Regions from separate parts of the Kribbella amoyensis genome, predicted to be linked through region 1. Evidence: predicted binding sites of a transcription regulator. Region 1 holds the regulator's gene; the other holds the start of a gene.
The links. Region 1 encodes HrcA, which represses chaperone genes, less so after heat shock. Its sites were predicted from a motif close to TTGGCACTCGNNNNNNNCGAGTGCCAA; they were not measured.
Positions count from the first base shown of each region.

Region 1 (7,331 bases):
CAGCGCGGTGATCGTGCGCCGGACGTCCTCAGGGCTGATGTTGCCGAACACGCCGCAGAACAGGACGAGGTCGGCGGGGACCGCGTCGCCGTAGTTGGCCGTGTTCCCGGCGTCGGCCTCGACCACGTCGACCGAGGTCAGCCCGTTCACGGCCGCGGCGGCCCGGGCGATCGCGACGTTGCGGTGGTCCAGCTCGACCAGCCGGGCCGTGACGCGACCCCGGGCAGGATGGGTGGCGAGCACCTCGAGGAGATCGCGGCCCTGACCGGCGCAGGCGCTGACCGCGCGGATCGGTCCGTCCGGCCGCGCGTCCAGGTGAGCCCGGATCACTGCCTGGACGGCGTGCAGTCGCTGACTCAACGGCGAGGTGTCGTCGTCGTACGGCGTGTGCCATTCCAGCCAGTCCGTCGAGCTCATGCGGCGTCCTCCAGGGTCGGTCCAGCGGATGGGGCCCAGCGGTCGAACAGGTCCAGCGATCAGGTGGCCTCGGCCGGTCAGGTCCAGCGGGTACGGGCGAGCAGGACCGAGGCGGCGGCGACTCCTGCTGTCGATGTTCGCAGCACGGTGTCGCCGAGCAGGACCGGGGGCGCTCCGAACGTCTCCAGCTCGGCCGGGGTGAGCCCGCCCTCCGGGCCGACGACGATCACGATGTCACCCGGCGGCAGGGGGTCCAGGGCGGCGAGCCGGAGGTCGGCCTCCTCGTGCAGGACGACAGCGAGACCGGCCTTCGCGACGAGGGCGGCCACTTCGGCTGTCGACGCCACCGGCGCCACGTCGCAGAACCACGTCCGCCGGGCCTGTTTGCTCGCCTCGAACGCCCAGGCCTTCCACTTCGCGTGCGTCTTGGCGACCCGCTCGGGATTCGTCCGGAACTGGCTGCGGTCCGCGTTCCACGGCACGATCTCGTCCACGCCGACCTCGGTGAGCATCTCCACCGCGAGCTCGGCCCGCTCGCCCTTGGGCAACGCCTGGACCACGACGATCCGCGGCCCGGGCCGCGGTACCGCGCCGCGCTCCTCGACCGTGACGACCAGCCCGCCCTTGGAGGCGGACGTGACCGTCCCGTCGGCGTACGCGCCCTGTCCGTCGGTCAGGCGGACCCGCTCGCCCGGTCCGATCCGGCGGACGACGGCCGCGTGCCGGCCCTCGGCGCCGGTGAGGGCGAGATCCGGGGTGTCGGTGGACACCTCGGCGTGGTGGAAGACGGGGATACCCATCGGCCGGTGAGGCTCAGTGCGCGCCGAACGCGTCACGCAGGCGCCCGAAGACGCCCTTGTGCGCGGCCTGGACCTGACCCTGCGGCCGCTCCTCGCCGCGCAGTTCGGCGAGCTGGCGGAGCAGGTCGGACTGGGCGTCGTCGACCCGCGTCGGCGTCTCCACGATGACCTGGACGATCAGGTCGCCGCGGCCCGCGTGCCGCAACCGCGGGACGCCGCGAGCGGTCAGCGTGAGCGCCGTCCCGGACTGCGTGCCCGCCCGGATCTCCAGCGGCGTGGTCTCGCCCTCGAGCGTCGGCAGGTCGATCGTCGTACCGAGCGCGGCCGCCGTCATCGGCAGCGTCACCGTGCAGTGCAGGTCGTCGCCGTTGCGGGTGAAGATGTCGTGCGGCTCGACCTCGATCTCGACGTACAGGTCGCCGGCCGGGCCGCCGCCGGGGCCGACCTCGCCCTGGCCGGACAGCTGCACCCTGGTCCCGCTGTCGACGCCGCCGGGGATCTTCACCGTGACGGTGCGGCGGGACCGGACCCGGCCGTCACCGGAGCACTCGACGCACGGGTTCGGGATGGTGGTGCCGTAGCCGCGGCAGTTCGGGCACGGGCGCATCGTCCGGACCTCGCCGAGGAACGACCGCTGGGTGTGGGTCACCTCGCCGCGGCCGTGGCAGATGTCGCAGGTCACCGGCTCGGACCCGGCCGCCGCGCCCGACCCGGAACAGGTCGGGCAGAGCACCGCGGTGTCCACCTTGAGCTCGCGGGTGGTCCCGAACGCCGCCTCGCCGAGGTCGATCCGCAGCGGGATCAGCGCGTCCTGGCCGCGCCGGGTCCGCGGCCGCGGCCCGCGGGTGGCCCCGCCGGTCTGGCCGAAGAACGCGTCCATGATGTCGGTGAAGGTGAACGCCTGGCCGAACCCGGCCCCCGCACCGGCCCCGGCCGCGGTGCCCAACGGGTCGCCGCCGAGATCGTGGATCTGCCGCTTCTGCGGGTCGCTCAGCACCTGGAACGCGCGGCCGATCTCCTGGAACTTGTGGTGCGCGTCCTCGGAGTCGTTGACGTCCGGGTGGTACTGGCGGGCCAGCTTGCGGTAGGCCTTCTTGATCTCGTCCGCGGACGCGTCACGGCTGACGCCCAGGACGGCGTAGTAATCGGTGCTCATACTCCAGACCAAAGGTTGATGGCGGGGATCGTGGTGCTCGTCATGAGTCGGCCAGGATCTGGCTGACGTACCGCGCGATGGCGCGGACCGCGCCCATCGTGCTCGGGTAGTCCATATGGGTCGGGCCGACGATGCCGAGGGTGGCCAGCGCCTCCGACTTCGACCCGTACCCGGTCGCGACCACCGACGTGGTGGCCAGCTCCTCGTACGGGTTCTCGTGCCCGATCCGGACCGTGAGGGTCTGCGGATGGGTCGCCTCACCGAGCAGCCGGAGCAGGATCACGTGCTCCTCGAGCGCCTCCAGTACCGGCTTCACGTTGCGCTCGAAGTCGTCGCCGTACCGGGTCAGGTTGGCGGCGCCGCCGACCGCGATCCGCTGCTCGCCCTCGTCGGTGAAGGCCTCCAGCAGCGTGGTCACGATCGCGGCCACCAGCGGCCGGTCGGCCGGCGCGAACAACTCGGTGACGCTGGCCAGCGACGTCGCCGCGTCGGTCAGCCGCTGGCCGGCCAGGGCGGTGTTCAGCCGGGACCGCAGATCGGCGACCAGCCGCTCGTCCACCGCGGCCGGCGACTCGACGATCCGCTGCTCGACCCGGCCGGTACTGGTGATCAGCACCAGCAGCAGCCGCCGCGGCGTCATCGTGACCACCTCGACGTGCCGGACGCTGGACCGGATCAGGGTCGGGTACTGCACGATCGCGACCTGCCGGGTGATCTGGGCGAGCAGCCGGACCGTCCGCCGGACCACGTCGTCCAGGTCGACCGCGCCGGCGAGGAAGGACGAGATCGCCTTCTTCTCCGCCGGGGACAGCGGCTTGACCGTGCTGAGCTTGTCCACGAACAGCCGGTACCCAGCGTCAGTCGGGATCCGCCCCGCGCTGGTGTGCGGCTGGGTGATGTACCCCTCCTCCTCCAGCGCGGCCATGTCGTTACGGACCGTGGCCGGGGAGACGCCGAGGTTGTGCCGGTCGACCAGCGTCTTCGAGCCGACCGGCTCGTGGGTGGCGACGTAGTCCTCGACGATGGCCCGGAGTACGTCCAGCTTGCGGTCGTCCAGCACGCGCACCACCCTCTCCGTCGGCCCTGCCATCTCACTGGCACTCAAATCGTCCGAGTGCCAGTCTACCGAGCCGTACCGACTCGCACGGCCGGACCGTGGCGTGGGCCAGGTCTCAGACCCAGTCCTCTGGCCAGGTGTCAGGCGAGGTCGGGCGACGCCCCCAACGGTACGGCGGCCGGCCGGTCGACCGTGCTCGCCACGTCCAGCGACTGGTCCTGGGCCGCCGACTCGAGCAACGACTCCATGATGTCGAGCACGTGGTAGGCCAGCGCGCCGTCCGCGCGGTGCTTGCCGCCGGTGCGGATCGCGCGGGCCATGTCCGCGACCCCGACGCCCCGCCCGGCCCCGGCGTACCCGCCGGCCACGGGGAGTTCGGTCCAGTCACGCTGGGTGGCCGTGGCCAGCTCGACCTTGCCGTCGAACGCGTTCGGGTCCGGGACCGACAGGCTGCCCTCGGTCCCGTGCACCTCGATCCGCGGCAGCCGGGCCGCCCAGATGTCGAACGACATCAGCACCGTGGTCAACGCGCCCGACTCGTGCTCGAGGATGCCGGTGACGTGGGTCGGCACGTCGACGCCGAACACGGTCCCGGCCCGCGGCCCCTTGTGGACCTTGCGCTCCTGGTGCGCCCGGCCGGCGCGACCGGTGACCCGGCGGACCGGACCGAGCAGGGTGACCAGGCTGGTGACGTAGTACGGCCCCATGTCGAGCAGCGGACCGCCGCCGGCTTGGTAGTAGAACTCGGGCGCCGGGTGCCACAGCTCGTGCCCCGGCGTGACGAACGATGCGGTCGCCGCGGTCGGTACGCCGATGTCGCCCCGGTCGATCGCGGCCCGCGCGGTCTGGGTCCCGGTCCCGAGCACGGTGTCCGGTGCGCAGCCGATCCGCAGGTCGTTCGCGGCCGCCAGCTTGAGCAGCGGCTCCGCCTCGGCCCGGTCGACGGCCAGCGGCTTCTCGCCGTACACGTGCTTACCGGCCCGCAACGCGGCCTCGTGGACGGGCGCGTGGGCGGCCGGGATGGTCAGGTTGAGCACGATGTCGACGGCCGGGTCGGCCAGCAGGTCGTCGGATGACAAGGCCCGGACACCCGGGTGGTTGTCCGCGACGGCCTGGGCCCGGCTCACGTCCAGGTCGGCCACCGCGACGACCTCGACCCCGGGCAGCTTGCCGAGGTGGTCGAGGTACGTACCGCTGATGACGCCGGTGCCGACGATCCCGATCTTGGTCACTTGCTCGCCCACAGCAGCCCCCGCTCGATGATCGTCCGGACCTGCGGCGTCTCCAGGTCGTCCAGCTTGTGGCCCGGGGTACAGACGAAGATCTTGCCGTCGCCCCAGGTCCGGGTCCAGACGGCCGGCATCACGGCGCCGTCGATCCACGGGTAGTCGGGGTGCGCCCGGACGGTCGTGGTGGCGAGCACGGTGTTGGTCGGGTCCGCGTGCACGTAGTACTGCTCGGTGTGCAGGTCGAAGTCCTCCAGACCGGCCACGATCGGGTCGTCCGACACGATCGAGATCCGGTGGTCGATGAATCCGCCCGGGTGCGAGACGAACTGGCCGCCGGTCATGAAGTGGTAGTCGGCCTTGGTCCGGAACGAGTCCGCGATGCCGCCGTGCCACCCGGCCAGCCCGGTGCCGGCGCGGACCGCGGTTTCCAGGCCCTTCAGTTCCTCGTCCGCGATGTCGCTCATGGTGATGCACTGCACCACGAGGTCGACCCCGGACAGGTCGAGGTAGCTCGAGGTGCTCCCGGAGACGGTGACCTCGAACCCGTTGTCCCGCAGGAAGGGGATGAACAGGTCGGTCGCCTCGACCGGGACGTGGCCTTCCCAGCCACCCCGCACCACCAGTGCCCGTCGTGTCGTCACGCCGTCCGCCCTTCGCAGAGATCGGATGAATGTCGGAACCGCCTAGGCGACCCTAGGCGGCACCGGAACCGGCAGCAAGAGGGATTCCGGCCGGTGGATAGGGCTTGCCGGCGGTGCCTGCCACGGTGTCCGTATCCGGCCGGGGACCGGATGCGCATTAAGGTCGGCGACCATGGGATGGAAGTTCTGGAAGCGCGAGCCGAACCCGATGGATCCACAGCAGCTGCTGGCCCAGGCGCGGCAGGCCGGTCCCGAGCCCCAGCACGGTCCCGGCCGGCGGCCGCAGGACACGGTCCACCGGCCGCAGGACATACCGTCGGGCGGATTCCAGCTGACGGTCGAGGACGTCTTCACGATCACCGGGCGCGGGACCGTCGTGACCGGGCGGGTCACCTCCGGCCTGATCAGGGTCGGCGAACAGGTCGTCGTCAGCCGGGCCGGGCAGCAGCTCGGTGCGCTCCAGGTCACCGGGGTGGAGATGTTCCGCAAGACGGTGAACGAGGCGCGGGCCGGCGACAACGTCGGGCTGATGCTGAGCGACGTACGGCGCGACCAGATCGAACGCGGCGACGTCCTGACCAACTGACTGCTTCCGCGGGGGCGGGCGTTGCGGAGTGGGGTGCGCCGGTTAGGGTCGGGGCCATGAGTGAGTGGACCGAGCTCGGGGATCGCTGCTGGGTCCGCCGGTACCCGGAGTGGGACGTCAACGTCGGCCTGGTCGTCGGGAGCGAGGGCGCCCTGGTGATCGACACCCGCGGCACCACCGAGCAGGCCCGCGAGGTGCTGACCCACCTCGGCGAGGTGACGGACGTACCGGTGCGCTGGGTGGTCAACACGCACGCGCACTTCGACCACACCTTCGGCAACTCGGTCTTCACCGACGCGGCGATCTACGCCCACGAGAACGCGGCCGCCGCACTCGCCGACCGTGGTCCCGCTCTCCAGCAGCACTACCGCGACAACCCCGGCCCGGACCCGGCGTACCCGGAGATCGCGCCGGCGGTCCTGGCCGACGTGGCCGCCGCCGAGCTGGTTGCCGTGAGCAACACGTTCGCGGTGGCGAAGGTGATCGACCTCGGCGACCGGCGGGTCGAGCTGCTCCATCTGGGCAACGCGCACACCGACGGCGATCTGGTGGCCGTGGTACCGGACGTGGACGTGCTGTTCGCCGGCGACCTGGTCGAGGAGTCCGCTCCCCCGTCGTACGGCGACGACTCGTACCCGCTCGAGTGGCCGGACACGATCGACCGGGTGATCGGCATGCTGTCGCCCGACACGAAGGTGGTCCCCGGTCACGGGGCCGTGGTGGACGCCGAGTTCGCCCGCGACCAGGCCGGCGATCTCGGGACGGTCGCGAACACGATCTCCGGTCTGCACCACGGGGGTACGTCGCTCGAGCAGGCGCTCGCTCATACCGAGGACTGGCCGTGGCCCGTCGAGCACCTGGCGACCGCGATCCGCAGGGCATACGAGGTCCTCGGGACGCCGCGCCGGCCGACGCTGCCACTGCTCGGTGGACACGACTAGCCATTGGGCTGCTACCAAAAGTCGTGATCCGTTGACACGGTGATCCCGCTTCCCGCACGTTGTTGGCAACGCGAGTGCCACAGCGAGGGGACGAGGTGGGACCGATGGCTGGTACGGAACAGACCGTTCACCCCGACGGACGCGTCGAGCTGACCGACCGGGCCGCGATCGCGGACAGCCGGTACGCCAATGCCGAGCTCGCTCCGACCCGGATGAGCGAGCGCAAGTGGACGACGTACAACTACACCGCGCTGTGGATGGGCATGGCGCACAACATCCCCAGCTACCTGCTCGCGTCCGGGCTGGTAGCGCTCGGGATGAACTGGCTGCAGGCGTTCCTCACGATCACGCTCGGGAACCTGATAGTCCTCGTCCCGCTGCTGCTGAACAGCCACGCGGGCACGAAGTACGGCATCCCGTTCCCGGTGTTCGCGCGCGCCTTCTACGGGATCCGCGGGGCGAACCTGCCGGCCTTGCTGCGTGCCTTCATCGCGTGTGGGTGGT
Region 1 is NZ_VIVK01000001.1:4,262,354-4,269,684, reverse strand. Features, by position in the region: gene FB561_RS20180 (class I SAM-dependent methyltransferase family protein) at 1-417, opposite strand, end outside; gene FB561_RS20175 (16S rRNA (uracil(1498)-N(3))-methyltransferase) at 495-1,217, opposite strand; gene dnaJ (molecular chaperone DnaJ) at 1,231-2,373, opposite strand; gene hrcA (heat-inducible transcriptional repressor HrcA) at 2,414-3,433, opposite strand; gene FB561_RS20160 (Gfo/Idh/MocA family protein) at 3,571-4,662, opposite strand; gene FB561_RS20155 (ThuA domain-containing protein) at 4,659-5,300, opposite strand; gene FB561_RS20150 (EF-Tu/IF-2/RF-3 family GTPase) at 5,473-5,886, shown strand; gene FB561_RS20145 (MBL fold metallo-hydrolase) at 5,943-6,827, shown strand; gene FB561_RS20140 (NCS1 family nucleobase:cation symporter-1) at 6,932-7,331, shown strand, end outside.

Region 2 (7,331 bases), 3.8 Mb from region 1:
ATGCGAGCCGTCCAGGTCGTCGGCTACCACCAGAACCTCGCCCTGACCGAGGTGCCGATCCCCGAACCCACCGGCCCGTGGGACGTGGTCGTCCGGATCGGCGGTGCCGGGGTCTGCCGGACCGACCTGCACATCCTCGAAGGACAGTGGGCCGAGAAGAGCGGCGTCCAGCTCCCGTACACGATCGGGCACGAGAACGCGGGCTGGGTGCACGCCGTCGGCGCCGCGGTGACGAACGTTGCCGAGGGCGACAAGGTGATCCTGCACCCGCTGATCACCTGTGGCCTGTGCCGCGCCTGCCGGTCCGGCGACGACGTGCACTGCGAGGCGAGCGCGTTCCCCGGTATCGACACCAACGGCGGCTACGCGGAGTACCTCAAGACGTCGGCCCGGAGCGTGGTGAAGATCGACGACGCCCTCCAACCCGCCGACGTCGCCGCCCTCGCCGACGCGGGCCTGACGGCGTACCACGCGGCCGCCAAGGCAGCCCGCCGGCTGACCCCGCGGGACCGCTGCGTGGTGATCGGCGCGGGCGGACTCGGGCACATCGGCATCCAGGTCCTCAAGGCACTCACCCCGGCCGAACTGATCGTCGTCGACCGCAACCCCGACGCGGTCGAACTCGCCGTCTCGATCGGCGCCGACCAGGGCATCGTTGCTGATGGCAATCACATGGAGAAGGTGCTGGAGCTCACCGGCGGCCAGGGCGCCGAGGTGGTGGTCGACTTCGTCGGCGAGGGCGGCGCGACCGGCGAGGGTCTGCGGATGCTGCGCCGGGCCGGTGACTACCACGTGGTCGGGTACGGCGAGAACCTCGACGTCCCCACCATCGACCTGATCTCCACCGAGACCAACATCGTCGGCAACCTGGTCGGCTCCTACAACGACCTGTGCGACCTGATGATCCTGGCCGCCCGCGGTGCCGTCACCCTGCACACCGCCAAGTACCGGCTCGACGACTTCCAGACCGCGATCGACGACCTCGACGCCGGCCGGGTCCGCGGCCGCGCCATCCTCATCCCCTGACCTCGCCACTGGCGGGTTGTTCAACGAATGACGTGTTGCAACACGCCAGTGGGCGAATAACCCGCCAGTGGGCGCTCGCAGTACGGCAAAAGGCAACTGCCCGGCGGGTCCGTGGACCGGCCGGGCAGTTGCTGGTGGTACTTCAGCGCGAAGGTCAGTGACCGTGGCCGTGGCCGTGGCCGGCGGCGGGCTCTTCTTCTTCGGGCTTGTCGACGACCAGCGTCTCGGTGGTGAGCAGCAGGGCGGCGATGGAGCCGGCGTTGGCGAGCGCGGAGCGGGTCACCTTGACCGGGTCCAGGACGCCGCTGCCGAGCAGGTCGCCGTACTCGCCGGTGGCGGCGTTGAAGCCGTTGCCGGCCTCGAGGTCGCCGACCTTGGCGACGACGACGTAGCCCTCGTAGCCACCGTTCTCGGCGATCCAGCGCAGCGGCTCGACGACGGCCTTCTTGACCAGGCGCACACCGGCGGCCTCGTCACCGTCCAGGCCGAGGCTGTCGTCGAGGACCGAGGCGGCGTGCACGAGAGCGGAACCGCCACCCGCGACGATGCCCTCCTCGATCGCGGCCCGGGTCGCGGACACGGCGTCCTCGATCCGGTGCTTCTTCTCCTTGAGCTCGACCTCGGTGGCCGCGCCGACCTTGATGACGCAGACGCCGCCGGCCAGCTTGGCCAGCCGCTCCTGCAGCTTCTCGCGGTCCCAGTCGGAGTCGGTGCGCTCGATCTCGGCCTTGATCTGGTTGACCCGGGCCTCGATGTCCTCGGGCTTGCCGGCGCCCTCGACGACCGTGGTGTTGTCCTTGGTCACGACGATGCGACGGGCGGTGCCGAGCACCTCCAGGCCGACCTGGTCCAGCTTGAGGCCGACCTCGGGGGCGACGACCTGCGCGCCGGTGAGGGCGGCGAGGTCCTCCAGCATGGCCTTGCGGCGGTCACCGAAGCCCGGCGCCTTGACGGCGACGGAGGTGAAGTTGCCGCGGATCTTGTTCACCACGAGGGTGGACAGGGCCTCGGCCTCGACGTCCTCGGCGATGATCAGCAGCGCCTTGCCGGACTGCACGACCTTCTCCAGCAGCGGCAGCAGGTCCGCGATCGCGGAGATCTTGCCCGGGTTGATGAGGATGTACGGGTCGTCCAGCACCGCTTCGCCGGCCTCGGCGTCGGTGATGAAGTAGGGCGAGATGTAGCCCTTGTCGAACTGCATGCCCTCGGTGAACTCGAGCTCGGTGCCGAAGGTGTTCGACTCCTCGACGGTGATGACACCGTCCTTGCCGACCTTGTCGAACGCGTCCGCGATCAGGGCGCCGATCTCGGCGTCCCGGGCGGAGATGGTGGCGACGTGGGCCATGTCGCCCTTGTCGTCGACCGGACGGGCGGTCTCGACGAGCTTCGCCGACACGGCCTCGACGGCCGCCTCGATGCCCTTCTTCAGGCCCATCGGGTTGACGCCGGCCGCGACGGCCCGCAGGCCCTCGTGCACCAGCGCCTGCGCCAGGACGGTCGCGGTGGTGGTTCCGTCACCGGCGATGTCGTTGGTCTTGGTGGCAACCTCCTTGGTGAGCTGCGCACCGAGGTTCTCGAACGGGTCGTCCAGCTCGACCTCACGGGCGACGGTGACACCGTCGTTGGTGATGGTCGGGGCGCCCCACTTCTTGTCCAGCACGACGTAGCGGCCCTTCGGCCCCAGCGTCACCTTCACCGTGTTCGCGAGCTTGTCGACGCCACGCTCCAGGGCGCGCCGCGCGTTCTCGTCGAACTCGAGGATCTTCGGCATGGAAAAACCAGTCCCTCTCTGAATGCTTGTTCGTGGCTGCGCCGGTCCGGACCGACTCCGCCCCGGCGCCGGTGAACGGCACCGGGGCGGTGTCAGTCAGGAACAGCGAGCGGTCGTCACTTGCTGACGATGGCGAGGATGTCGCGGGCGCCCAGGATCAGGTAGTCCTGGCCGTCGTACTTGACCTCGGTGCCGCCGTACTTGGAGTAGATGACCTTGTCGCCGACGGCGACGTCCAGCGGGACGCGGTTGCCGTTGTCGTCGATGCGGCCCGGGCCGATGGCGAGGACCTCGCCCTCCTGCGGCTTCTCCTTGGCGGTGTCCGGGATCACCAGGCCGGACTTCGTGGTCTGCTCGGCTTCGAGCGGCGCAACGAGGACGCGGTCCTCGAGCGGCTTGATCGTGACCGACACTTGCTGACCTCCACGGTCGAGTTCTTGGTGTGTTCGCACAGCTTCGGTCGGCCGTCCACCCTGCCGTCGCGGGGGTCAGGGGTACCGGCCGTTGGCATTCTCCACCGGAGAGTGCCAACACCGAATCTAGGCCGCGATTAGCACTCGGTCAACTCGAGTGCCAGGACGATTCCCGCCCGCCACCCGGTACCGGGCGCCCGGCGGCCGCCAAAGGCCGGGACGACGGGCTCAGGACTGGGCGAATGTCACCGGACGTGAGACCGTCTTCACAGCGAGCACTCCCCGGAACGCCCCGCACGAGGAGCCACGATGAAACTCCGCCCCACGTTCCCGAAACTCCGCCGGCCGTCGCCGCGGACGCTGCTCGTGATCGCCGCCGTGGCGCTGAGCCCGATCGCGGTCGCCGCGCTGGCCGCCAAGGGCGCCGACTCCTCGCCAGACCAGGGTGCCCCGTCCGCCGGCGCACCAGCCGCACCGGACTCCGGTACCGGCCAAGGCGCGCGCGACGCCGGTACGAAAGACGCCGGCACGAATGCCGACGCCGCCGCGGCCGCCTCGTTGCAGCAGTGCCGTACTGCGCGCCTGGTGCCCACTGCGAACGGCTGGGGCGTCCCCGTACCGTCCGTCTGGGCGAGCAGCAGTACCGCGTGCAACCTGATGTCCGGCGACAGCCCGTACCGCGGTGGGCAGCGGACCGGCGACCCGGACACCGCGATCCGCACCCTGCAGCGCAACCTCAACTACTGCTACGGCAGCAAGCTCACCGTCGACGGTCTGTACGGCAGCAACACCAGGTCCGTCGTGAAGCAGGTGCAGCAACGGCACGGGCTCACCGCGGACGGCATCTACGGACCGCGGACCCGGTCGGCGATGAACTGGCGGCTCTTCCACTCGGCCAAGGGGATCTGGAGCACCGGCTGCTACAGCCCGCTCTGACCCACGCGTCGCGACCCGCTTCCCACGCCCGGCAGACTTGGCCCGGTGACCCCCGACTCGATCACGCTGCTGCAGGCCCATCCCGAGGTCCTGGCCGAAGCCTGCGCCACGTACTCCCCCGGCGGCGAGCTGCGGTTGGTCGAGCAACTCCGCCGCCTGTACGACGCCGACGTGGTGACCGCTGCAGTCACCCAGGCGTCGCTGCGACACCGGGCCGTCGCCAAGTTCGGCAAGGACGACGCGGCCCGGATGTACTTCACCCCGGACGGCCTCGAACAGTCCACCCGCTCCGCCGTCGCCGAGCACCGCGCGCACCGCATCGCCACCACGCTCCCCGAGGCCTCCCTGCTCGACCTGGGCTGCGGCATCGGCGGCGACCTCATCACCGCGGCCCGCGCCGGCCTCCGGGTCACCGGCGTCGAACGGGACCCCGCCACCGCCGCCGCGGCCCGCGCGAACCTCGCGGCCCTGGACCTCCCCGGCGAGGTGATCCTGGGCGACGCGGAGGAGCAGGACGTCACGCCGTACGACGTGGTGTTCGCGGACCCGGCTCGGCGGGCGGACGGGCGACGCGTGTTCGACCACAACGCGTACTCGCCACCCTGGACGTTCATCACCCAGCTGCTGACCCGGACGGCGTGCGTCAAGGTCGCGCCGGGGATCCCGCACGACGCGGTACCGGACGGGGTCGAGGCGGAGTGGGTCAGCGACGCCGGTGAGGTCAAGGAAGCCGCACTGTGGTCCGGCAAGCTGTCGGGTGATGTCGAGCGACGGGCGACGTTGCTGCCAAGCGGTGCGACCGTGGATACCGCCCCGGAAGCAGAGGTCGGCCCGGTCGGTCAGTACATCTACGAGCCGGACGGGGCAGTCGTACGAGCCGGCCTGGTCACCGCGGTCGCGGCGGCCGTGGGTGGCTGGTTGCTGGATCCGCGGATCGCGTACGTCACCGGACCGTTCCTCGTCGGGACTCCGCTGGCGAGCACGTACGAGGTGATCGAGACGCTGCCGTACCGCGAGAAGGTGCTGAAGTCCTGGGTCCGCGGCGAGGACATCGGCACCCTGGAGATCAAGAAGCGCGGCGTCGACCTGGACCCGGCCGCGCTCCGCAAGAAGCTCGCGCCGAAGGGTTCGACCGAAGCGACCCTCATCGTCACCCGGATCGGCCGCGACGCGGTCGCCTACTCCTGCCGCCGCGTCACTGCCCCCGCCGGCTGAGCAACTCCCCCCTTGCTTTCGCACAGTATTCGAACATATACTCGATTCGAGAGCGAGCTCCCGGGCAGCCTGCCGACGGGCGAGGTGCTGCGTCCGTTGCCGACGGCGCCCGGGAGCCCGCCACCAAGGTCCCGCGCCTCGGCCACCCCACCACGGCCGGGGCGCGCCGCCTGTCCGCGCCCGGTCGCCCAGCCGTCCGGCCTTGGTTTTGGGGTGCTGTCATGTGATGGCAGCCGATCGTTCACCTCGGCCGCGCACGCTGGTCCCACATCCGGCCAGCCGCTGACCGCTGCCCGGGGCCAGCGGCACCCGAACGGCCCCGGGCCATACACCGTCGGCGGGCAGGGTCAGAGCTGGCCGACGACTCGGAGGCGAAGGCGGGCGCGGGCGATGTCGAGGACGCCGCCCGCCATCGAGCCCGCTCGGCGCCAGTGCGGCAGCACCTGATCGGCCGACGCGAACAACTCGTCCGTGGAAGACGTCAGTGTGTCGGCCACGAAGCGCCGGACCAGCTCGGACCAGTCGGCCGACCGGCGGAGCATCGCGTGGTTCTCGCCTTCCACGGTGAACAGCGCGACCTCCGCTCCCTCGGCCCGCAAGCGCTGGGCGTACGCGGCGGTCCCGCGCGGGTCGGTGATGCGGTCCAGATCCCCATGAGCAAAGGCGATCCGGCCGTCCGGTACGACGAGCGGTTCGCCCGAAGGGAGCCACGGAGCCAGGCCGAGAACGCCGGCCACCCGAGGATGATTGCTGACAGCAACCACGGCGCGCCCGCCCATCGAATGCCCGACGAGCACCACTCGGGCGATCGACGAAGGCAACCGGTCGAGGACGGCCCGGAGATCGAGCACCGGATCCGCCGCGCCCTCGTTCCAGCCGCGGTACCGGTAGCGCATCAACCCGACAGCAGCACCGGGGACCGCGGCCCGGGCAGCGACGGCGAACGGCCACATCCGCAGGATCGGGGCTCGCCACGCGTGCGCGACCGCCGTCGAGGTCTCCATACCGCCGTGCGCGACGAGGATCAGGTCCGTCGCGTCCGGCGGCGCCGCGACCAGGTCGACGCGAGGCAGGTCGACGCGGCGCAGGCCGTCCTTCCCCGAGGCCGTGGTCATCCCTGACCGTAGAGCGTGGCCGCGTCCTGCTGCCGGACCAGGAAGAAGCTCGGGTCGGCCAGGTCGCCGAACCCGTACGCGCGGTAGAGGTCGTGCGCGTCGGCCGTGGCCAGCATCAACCGGCGCAGCCCTTGCAGGTCAGGGTGGTCCAGCAACGTCGAGACGACGAACCGCCCGAGCCCGTGGCCGCGGTACTCCGGCAGCACGAACACGTCGGCGATGTAGGCGAACGTGGCCCGGTCGGTCACCGCTCGCGCGTACCCGACCTGGGTACCGTCCTCGGCGTAGACCCCGACGTTGAGCGAACCCTCGATCGACTTCGCCACCAGGTCGCGCGGGATGCCCTCCGACCAGTACGCCGTCTTCAGGAACCCATGCACGACATCGACGTCGAGGCGGGCGGGGTCGTCGTCGGCGACGAACGTCCCGTGCTCCCAGCGCATCAGTTCAGCACCAGCGTGATCGGCATCGACGAGTCGGCCGGCAACTCCAGCGGCGACGGGTCCTTGCCGGCTCGCACCAACTCGGACCCGAGCGCCGCCACCATCGCGCCGTTGTCCGTGCACAACCCCGGCCGCGGCACCCGGACCGCGATCCCGGCCGCGGCGCACCGCTCCTCGGCCATCGCGCGGAGCCGCGAGTTCGCCGCGACGCCGCCGCCGATCAGCAGGTGCTCGTACCCGCGGTCCTTGCAGGCGTCGATCGCCTTCCGGGTCAGCACGTCGCAGACCGCTTCCTGGAACGCGGCGGCCACGTGGTTCACCGGGACGTCCTCGCCGTCGCGCCGTTTCGCCTCGACCCACCGAGCCACCGCGGTCTTCAGACCGGAGAACGAGAAGTCGAACCGGTGCCGCT
Region 2 is NZ_VIVK01000001.1:494,212-501,542, forward strand. Features, by position in the region: gene FB561_RS02370 (NAD(P)-dependent alcohol dehydrogenase) at 1-1,026, shown strand, start outside; gene groL (chaperonin GroEL) at 1,181-2,797, opposite strand; gene groES (co-chaperone GroES) at 2,914-3,210, opposite strand; gene FB561_RS02385 (peptidoglycan-binding domain-containing protein) at 3,520-4,146, shown strand; gene FB561_RS02390 (class I SAM-dependent methyltransferase) at 4,192-5,361, shown strand; gene FB561_RS02395 (alpha/beta fold hydrolase) at 5,709-6,476, opposite strand; gene FB561_RS02400 (GNAT family N-acetyltransferase) at 6,473-6,919, opposite strand; gene tsaD (tRNA (adenosine(37)-N6)-threonylcarbamoyltransferase complex transferase subunit TsaD) at 6,919-7,331, opposite strand, start outside.
Region 2: a site for HrcA is predicted at 3,348-3,374, ahead of groES (co-chaperone GroES). Genes of this name have one in related genera too.